2 regions of the Staphylococcus dromedarii genome follow, and region 1 is predicted to be linked to the other one. Evidence: riboswitches for the same ligand, from Rfam matches in the RefSeq annotation. Region 1 holds a riboswitch; the other holds the start of a gene.
What was found. Region 1 has a riboswitch for S-adenosylmethionine ahead of MUA88_RS02615 (methionine ABC transporter ATP-binding protein). Riboswitches for the same ligand answer to the same signal wherever they lie in the genome.

Region 2: another riboswitch for S-adenosylmethionine. It lies ahead of MUA88_RS08565 (M20 family metallopeptidase); the one in region 1 lies ahead of MUA88_RS02615 (methionine ABC transporter ATP-binding protein).

The regions. Positions count from the first base shown of each region.
Region 1 is NZ_CP094718.1:527,394-531,740, reverse strand. Features, by position in the region: gene MUA88_RS02625 (MetQ/NlpA family ABC transporter substrate-binding protein) at 1-219, opposite strand, end outside; gene MUA88_RS02620 (methionine ABC transporter permease) at 243-938, opposite strand; gene MUA88_RS02615 (methionine ABC transporter ATP-binding protein) at 931-1,959, opposite strand; SAM riboswitch class I at 2,052-2,160, opposite strand; gene MUA88_RS02610 (thioredoxin family protein) at 2,200-2,517, opposite strand; gene gcvH (glycine cleavage system protein GcvH) at 2,657-3,037, opposite strand; gene MUA88_RS02600 (arsenate reductase family protein) at 3,107-3,460, opposite strand; gene MUA88_RS02595 (thioredoxin family protein) at 3,654-3,977, shown strand; gene MUA88_RS02590 (nitroreductase family protein) at 4,030-4,347, opposite strand, start outside.
Region 2 is NZ_CP094718.1:1,722,911-1,727,257, forward strand. Features, by position in the region: gene ldmS (L-aspartate--L-methionine ligase LdmS) at 1-666, opposite strand, end outside; gene MUA88_RS08565 (M20 family metallopeptidase) at 663-1,844, opposite strand; SAM riboswitch class I at 1,942-2,046, opposite strand; gene MUA88_RS08570 (S-ribosylhomocysteine lyase) at 2,264-2,731, shown strand; gene MUA88_RS08575 (DoxX family protein) at 2,785-3,138, opposite strand; gene MUA88_RS08580 (pyrimidine-nucleoside phosphorylase) at 3,152-4,347, opposite strand, start outside.

The sequences.
Region 1 (4,347 bases):
TAACAATTTGTTAGGTGTTGTGTAGTCATTGATTACTTTTACCTCTAAGTCATAACCTTTATCTTTTAATAATGGTTTAGCTTCTTCAAGGATTTCTGCATGAGGTGCTGGAGATGCACCTACAACAACTTTCTTATCATTTTTGTCTTCTTTGTTACCACATGCAGCAAGTGCTACTGCTAAAACAAGAACTAATGCAATGGATAAAATTCTTTTCATAATTATATGCTCCTTTTAAAAAATTATCGTTTATCTATTTTATTTGTAAACCAATCCCCTAAGAATTGAATTACAAAAACGATGATCAAGATTAAGATAGTTGAAACTAAGATAACGTCATTTTGGTTACGTGTAAAACCAGTTAAGTAAGCTAAGTTACCTAAACCACCGGCACCGATAACACCGGCAACTGCTGTAGATCCTACAAGTGCAATGGCTGTTACGGTAATACCTGAAATCAATGCTGGCAATGATTCTGGAATTAAAACTTTCAAAATCACTGTCCAAGTATTTGACCCCATTGAACGTGCTGCTTCGATAACACCTTTATCAATTTCTTTAAGTGCAATTTCAACAAGTCGACCGTAGAAAGGTGAAGCACCGATAATTAACGCCGGTAACGCACCCGTTGGACCACTGATTGTTCCGAGAATCAAGCTTGTAAATGGAATTAAAAGCAAGATTAAAATGATGAACGGAATAGCACGGAATAAGTTTACAAAGAATGATACGATGCTATAAAATACACGACCAACCTTCGACTTACTCTTAGATGTTAAGAATAAGATAATACCTAAAACTAAACCTAGTACAAATGAAAATACCGTTGAAATCACAGTCATATAAAGTGTTTCATACGTTGCAATCCAAACTTCTGGCCAACGAATATTTGGCATTGTGATCATCTCATTTAAGATTTCACTAAAACTCTTACCCATGTTTAATCACCTCAACTAGAATGTTTTGCAACTCTAAATCATGTTGTAAATGATTAAAGTTTTCCTGTGAAATAGCTGGGATATGTAGGAGTAAAAATCCTGCTGCACCCGTTTTTGCTTGTTTGATATTGCCTTCTAAAATATTCACAGTGACATTATGTTTTCTTGCGATATATGAAACGACTGGTTGCGTCGTATTTTCACCAGAGAATGTTAACTTGATGACCCTGTCACCTGTTTCAAGTGGTAATGCATTCGCAATACTTTCGAAGTCATGTTCTGGTTGCAAGTCTTCTTGAACAAATCGACGTGTCACTTGATGTTGTGGGTTTTCAAAAACTTCTGATACTTTCCCTTCTTCAATGACACGGCCATTTTCCATCACGGCAACTTCATCACATACACGACGAATCACGTGCATTTCATGTGTGATGATAATAATTGTGAGGTTTTGTTCTTTCTTCAACTGTAGTAATAAATCTAAAATCTCATCAGTGGTTTGTGGATCTAGCGCACTTGTCGCTTCGTCACACAATAGCACTTCTGGATCATTTGCTAATGCTCGAGCAATCCCAACACGCTGTTTTTGACCACCTGACAATTCTGATGGATATGCATGTTCACGGCCGGCCAAACCAACGCGTTCTACTAATGACTTCGCTTTTTCTACGGCTTCCGCTTTAGGGACACCTGCAATTTCTAATGGGAACTTAATATTATCTAAAACAGTTCGTGACCATAATAAATTGAAATGTTGGAAAATCATGCTTACTTTTTGTCTCTTTTGGCGTAATGCTTGTTTGCTTAATTCAACGATATTATCGCCACCAATGATGACGTCGCCCGATGTCGGTGTCTCTAGGTAGTTAAAAAGCCTTACAAGCGTACTTTTACCTGCCCCAGAGAATCCAATAATGCCATAAATCGTTCCTTTATCAATATTTAAATTGACATGATCGACTGCAGTGACAGATTTGGATTTGCTTTCATATTTCTTTACAATATTTTTCAGCTCAATCATATTGCTCCTCCTTGTGCTAAGCATCTCTTACGCCAAATAAAAATTGCCTTCTCTTTTGAAATGAAAGAGAAGGCAATTTATAAGGTACCTTTCTCTCATCTTCAAAAGTTTGTTACAACTTTATGTGACTTGGCACCATTTCTATTACTAGACGGTTGCCGGGCTTCACAGGGCACATCCCTCCACCACTCGTGATAAGAGTTTTCTGAATATTGAATTGTTTAAATCATACCACCGCAATCAAGATTCGTCAATAACTTTTTTTATTTTTTCTAACAAAAAAGGTACTGACTGAAATGCATAGAGCCTTTCAACCTCTTGATCTTTTTTCATGATCAGTAAAACAGGTACTGACATAATCTTATTTTCTTGATTAAATTCTGGATAAAAATTTAAATTCACCTTCGTTAACGGTAACGCCAAAATCTTATTGGCAATATCTAACATGTGTTCAGAAACTTTGCATGTCCCACACATGCTTGTATATCCAAAAATGAGATGAACTTCTTCATCAAAGTGTTCTGTCAGCACCTCATCTTGTGTGTGATTCTGTGTCATCTTGTACAACCTCTCACCTTGTTATTCTAGGTTGAGAGTAGCACCTTATACAAAGTTATGCTACTATATCGGCTTCTTTATATACAAAAATCCGGAATGAAATTGTGATTCACATTTTCATTCCGGAAATTTAGTATTATTATTCGCCAATCATTTCTTCGTAAGCAGCTGCATCCATTAATGCGTCTAACTCACTTTCGTCTGATAATTCAACTTTAACCATCCATGCATTTTCGTATGGTGATTCGTTAACAGCTTCTGGCTCATCTTCTAAGCTTTCGTTAACTTCAACAACTTTACCTGATACTGGTGAATAAAGTTCAGAAACTGTTTTTACAGATTCTACGCTACCGAATGTATCGCCTTCTGTTACTTCATCGTCAACTTCTGGAAGCTCAACGAATACGATATCGCCTAATTCATTTTGTGCGAAATCAGTAATACCGATAAGTGCTGTATTACCTTCCACTTTTACCCATTCATGTTCTTTTGAATATTTTAAATTACTTGGCACTGCCACTTGAATCCCCTCCAATTGTTAATGTTACATTCATTCTGACACATTGCTGAATATCTATCAACTATTTTCTTACAGCCACGTTTCTCGATAAGTTTCTTCTTTGAATCCAACAGTCACTTTATCTCCAGAAACTGCCAATGGTCGTTTCACTAACATACCATCTGTTGCTAGCAATTCTAACATTTCATCGTCTGACATCTCTGGAAGTTTATCTTTTAAATTTAACTCACGATATTTTGCACCGTGTGTATTAAATAATTTTTTAACTTCTATTCCCGTAGATGCTACAATTTTTTCAAATTCTTCTTTCGTAGGGTTAAGCTGTACAATATCAATTGGTTCAAAGCTCACACCTTGCTCTGTTAAAAACTTAGCGGCCTTTTTACAAGTTGTACAATTTTTGTATTGATAAAACTTTATCATAAACATACCTCCTGTATTCACTTAACTCAAATATAACAAACATTTAAAAATATTGCTCTTTTTTATAAAAAAATTATTATTTAACACTTTATAAATTACGTCATCTTATACAGCAAGCAGTTGCAATTTGAATGACTTCCCTTTTTAATTTCGATATAATGAGCTTACGAAAGAATAAGAGGAGGCATTTTTCATGCAAGCTATTAAAGATATGTCACAATTCAATGAAGTGATCCAAAGTGCAGAACCAGTCATCGTAAAATTCGAAGCAGGCTGGTGCCCTGACTGTAAAGTAATGGATATGTGGATTGATCCAATCGTTAAAAAATATAATGAGTATACTTGGTACGTTGTAGATCGTGACGAAGTTGAAGAAGCAGCAACAAAACATGATGTTATGGGTATTCCAAGTATTTTAATTTTCCAAAATGGTGAGAAGCTACACCACTTACATTCTGCAAATGCTAAAACACCAGAACAAGTTGAATCATTCTTAGCTGAAAGTTTTGGTAAATAAGATGACAAAAACGCGTATGAAACTGGAACCTCCATTTCATACGCGTTGTTTTTTAAATAAAATCAGTCACAAGACCTCTATTTTTTCTCTCACATTTCTTCATCTTGTCTTCTTCTTTAAGGTCTGTTAAATATATAAAGCCTACAAGACGTTCATCAGGTAACACACCAAATGCTTGTCGTACTTTTGGATTGAAAATATATTGTGGTGTTTTCCAACATGTACCAATACCTTGTTCGTAAAGCAATAGCAATAAATTCTGTGCAAATGCACCAACAGCGAGATAATTTTCATTTTCTTCACGTTGACGCGTATCACATTTCATAATCAACGCAACAAAACCACCTAGATTTGTTACCGCATCATAATG
Region 2 (4,347 bases), 1.0 Mb from region 1:
ATCCACCACATCAATGCACTGTTCAATAATCAATGTGTCCGTAGCTGCTTCAGCCTTTTTCACACGTTCAATTGCCTTTTCAAGTTCTTCTTGCGTATAGCAAATCATGACACCATATCCACCGGCTGTCGGTAGATCATCACCCGGCTTAATGACAACGGGTAGTTCCCATTCACGTACCGCATCTTCAAACGCTTTAAATGGCACGACTTCACGCTTTGGTAAATACTTACCATTAGTCCATTCTGGTATTTTGGATTTATTGTTCAAATCAATAAACGTTTGCTTATTCATCGCATACTTATCTGCTGGTACAATATCTTCACCATGCACATATTGGAAATAAATTTTTCGGTCTTCTTCTAAGGTTAAACGTTGTAATAGTGACTCATATGAAGATTGGTCTTTAAAATAATATAAATTATCTGGAATACTGCGATGAACCAATTCAAATAATTGTGCTAACTTATCTGTCACACTTGCTTCGTGTACGATGACTGGCATGTTAGCGATGAGCAGTTCTCTCGCTGACAAGAAGTTTGATTGGTGTTCATCTGGTTCTAACCATGGATTAGAAATATATGAAGGTCGAGATGAGTATACGACATCATTAGAATACAACTCAGCCATTGTTAAATATGAATGACTATTTTTTACATTGGTCATAATAAATGCTCCCTTAACAATTGATGTTCTTGTTGTATTTTCTCGAGTTGCGCTGGATCTTGAATTAACTTCGCGCCCATCAACGCAATAATTTTTGCCCCTTTAATTAACGCCTTGTCGCCCATTGGACTTGCTGCTGCTTCTCTAAAACGATGTGTGTGTCCCACTAAACTACGAGGTCCTATTTTTACATGAGGATGAATCGTAGGCACGACATGACTCACGTTACCTGTATCTGTTGAACCAAATCCAAAGTCATCGTGACTGACTTCTTCTCCAAGTTCTGTGGCATACTTTTCGAATAATTTATCTAATAATGGAGATTTAATAAACTCATTTACACCATTTTGAATTGGACCAAATTCGTAATTACAGCCTGTTTGTAATGCCGCCCCTTTAGCAATGTCATGCACACGCTCCGTTAAGATGTCCAAGGACTTACGCGTTGTCCCCCTTGTATAGAAACGCGCATGAGTAAAGTCAGGAATAATATTCGCAGCCTTACCACCATCTAATATCACGCCATGAACACGTTCAGAAGGTTGAATATGTTGACGTAATTGTGCCACACCATTAAAGAAACTGAGCATTGCATCTAGCGCATTGCGTGCTTCATATGCATTTTCTGAAGCATGTGCACTACGTCCGAAGAATTTTATATCTAATACATCAACGGCTAATGTATGAATCGTTGGATAGGTTTCATTACCCGGATGAATCATTAATGCCACATCAACATCAATGAGTCCTTCTTTCACATAAGATGCTTTTGCAGAGCCATTTTCGCCACCTTCTTCTGCTGGACAACCATACACTACGACTGTACCACCAATCTCATCGACCACTTGTTTTAAAGCGATACCCGCTAACACACTCGCTGTCCCAATAATATTGTGACCACAAGCGTGACCAAGACCTGGTAATGCATCATACTCAGCTAAAAAGCCAATTCTTGGGCCTGGTTTCTCAGATTGGTAAGTTGCGATAAAGCCTGTCGCATGACCAGCGATATCTCGTGTTACTTCAAAATCATGTTGCTTTAAATGATCAATTAATAATCGTGAAGCAAATAATTCTTCATTGCCTAATTCTGGGCGTTCATGTATTTGATGACTCATGTCCAAATAATTCAGCCTATGGTTATCTATATAGTCTAGGATCTGTTGTTTTACTGTAATCAATGAAAAAAGCTCCTTTCAAAAAAATATCAACTTTGTAATAACGCTCTATTTATCAAGTGCGATATGTACAAAGTTGATAATATCTTGTCCACGTCATTTATCTGTCAGCCATGTTGCTGTTGGATTTAGCACCTTTATCGTCTCCGATGAGGTTGCAGGGTTTCACTGGGCCAATTCCCTCCACCACTCTTGATAAATTATATTTAATTATTACTCATTCTATCGGATTTGTTACCATTTGTCATGCTATTTTTTCAATATTTTCTAAAATCTTTACAAAATTAATAATACCCGCTACTCTCAACCTTTAAACAAAGGAGGTACAGGTAAATGGTTAGATTATTCAATTCACACCCCTGTCACTTTTTAATGAATATGATAAAATAACCATAAACTAAAAAGGAGGCGTTATGACGATGCCAAAAATGAATGTTGAAAGTTTTAACTTAGATCATACAAAAGTGGTTGCTCCTTATATCCGCCTAGCCGGTAAAATGACAGGTAACAACGGGGATGAAATTCATAAATATGATATTCGCTTTAAGCAACCAAACAAAGAGCACATGGAGATGCCTGGGCTCCACTCATTAGAACATTTGATGGCCGAAAATATTCGTAACCATTCAGACAAAGTGGTAGATTTAAGCCCTATGGGATGCCAAACTGGTTTTTATGTATCATTCATCAACCATGACGATTATGAAGATGTGTTAAACATTATTGAAAAGACAGTTCAAGATGTCCTTAATGCCACAGAAGTACCCGCATGCAACGAAGTACAATGTGGTTGGGCAGCTTCTCACTCATTAGAAGGCGCAAAAGAAATTGCTCAAGCCTTTTTAGATAAACGTGATCAATGGCACGATGTCTTTGGTGAGGGATAGGTTAAAAATCATAAAAAAACACGGGTGCATGTGCATCCGTGTTTTTTATATCATTATAGTTTTCGTATCCATGTCATTAAGACAAATTGTAATGGGAGTCGACCATATAAAACAGATTGAGGTAATTCTTTATCACCCAATGGTAGTTTATGACGTGCCATATAAATATTTGCTGGAAGTACCGCCCATAAAAATGCAATGATTGCATGTTTAAACCAGTAGCCAGGTTTTCTTATAGCTAAGCCAATACCAAAGATCAATTCCATCACACCTGTTATCCAAACAATCTCTTTTTTGAACGGTAAATAGTGCGGTACAATATTTCTGAAATTACGTTCTCTCTTAAAGTGTAAATATCCCGCTCCCGTAAATAAGATTGCTAACAGTTGTCGACTTATCCATTTCATGATACTCAATCCTTTATTTCGTAATAATCTCGTGAATCAATGTAGGTGTTTCTCCATGATCACTAATTGTGATATTATCATATAATTTTTCTTTCACTTGTTCAACATCTTCTTGGTTCGCATAAATGGTTAAGAGTGACTCGCCCTCTTCAACTTTGTCACCGACTTTTTTGTTTAATACAAGACCAACAGCTAAGTCAATCGTATCTTCTTTTGTTTGACGACCTGCACCTAACATCATAGACGCAATACCAATTTCATTTGCGATCATTTCAGATACAACACCAGATTGTTTTGCTGGTAATTCAAATGTGTATTGTGCTGTTGGTAACTTAGATGGATCATCCACTACAGATGCATCGCCACCTTGATTGCTTAAGAACACTTTGAATTTCTCAAGTGCTTTACCATTATTGATCACGCCTTTTAACATTTCGCGTGCTTCATCTAAAGTCTCAGCTTTTTCAGCTAATACGACCATTTGTGAACCAAGTGTTAAGACTAATTCTGTTAAGTCTTCTGGTCCTTCACCTTTTAATGTGTCAATCGCTTCTTTTAATTCAAGTGCATTACCAATGGCACGACCAAGTGGTTGACTCATGTCAGAAATAATCGCCATTGTGTTACGGCCAACTTGGTTACCAATTTTTACCATAGCATTTGCTAACTGTTCTGCATCTTCAACTGTTTTCATGAATGCACCGTTACCTGTTTTAACATCTAATACAATCGCATCTGCACCGGCAGCAATCTTCTTACTCATAATAGAAGATGCAATTAACGGAATTGAGTTAACCGTACCTGTTACATCACGTAGCGCATAAATTTTCTTATCCGCAGGTGTTAAGTTACCTGTTTGACCGATAACTGCTAGATGATCTTCGTTTACTAACTTAATAAACTCATCTTCAGAAATCTCAACGTGGAAGCCTTCAACTGCTTCTAATTTGTCAATCGTACCACCTGTGTGACCTAAGCCACGTCCACTCATCTTAGCAACTGGAATATCTAATGCTGCTACTAAAGGTGCAAGTACAAGTGTTGTTGTATCACCTACACCACCTGTTGAGTGCTTGTCTACTTTGATACCATTAATATCTGACAGATCAATTTGATCACCTGATTCAACCATTGCCATTGTTAAATCTGCACGTTCCTCATCTGTCATATCTTGGAAGAAAATTGCCATTGCTAAACTTGACATTTGAT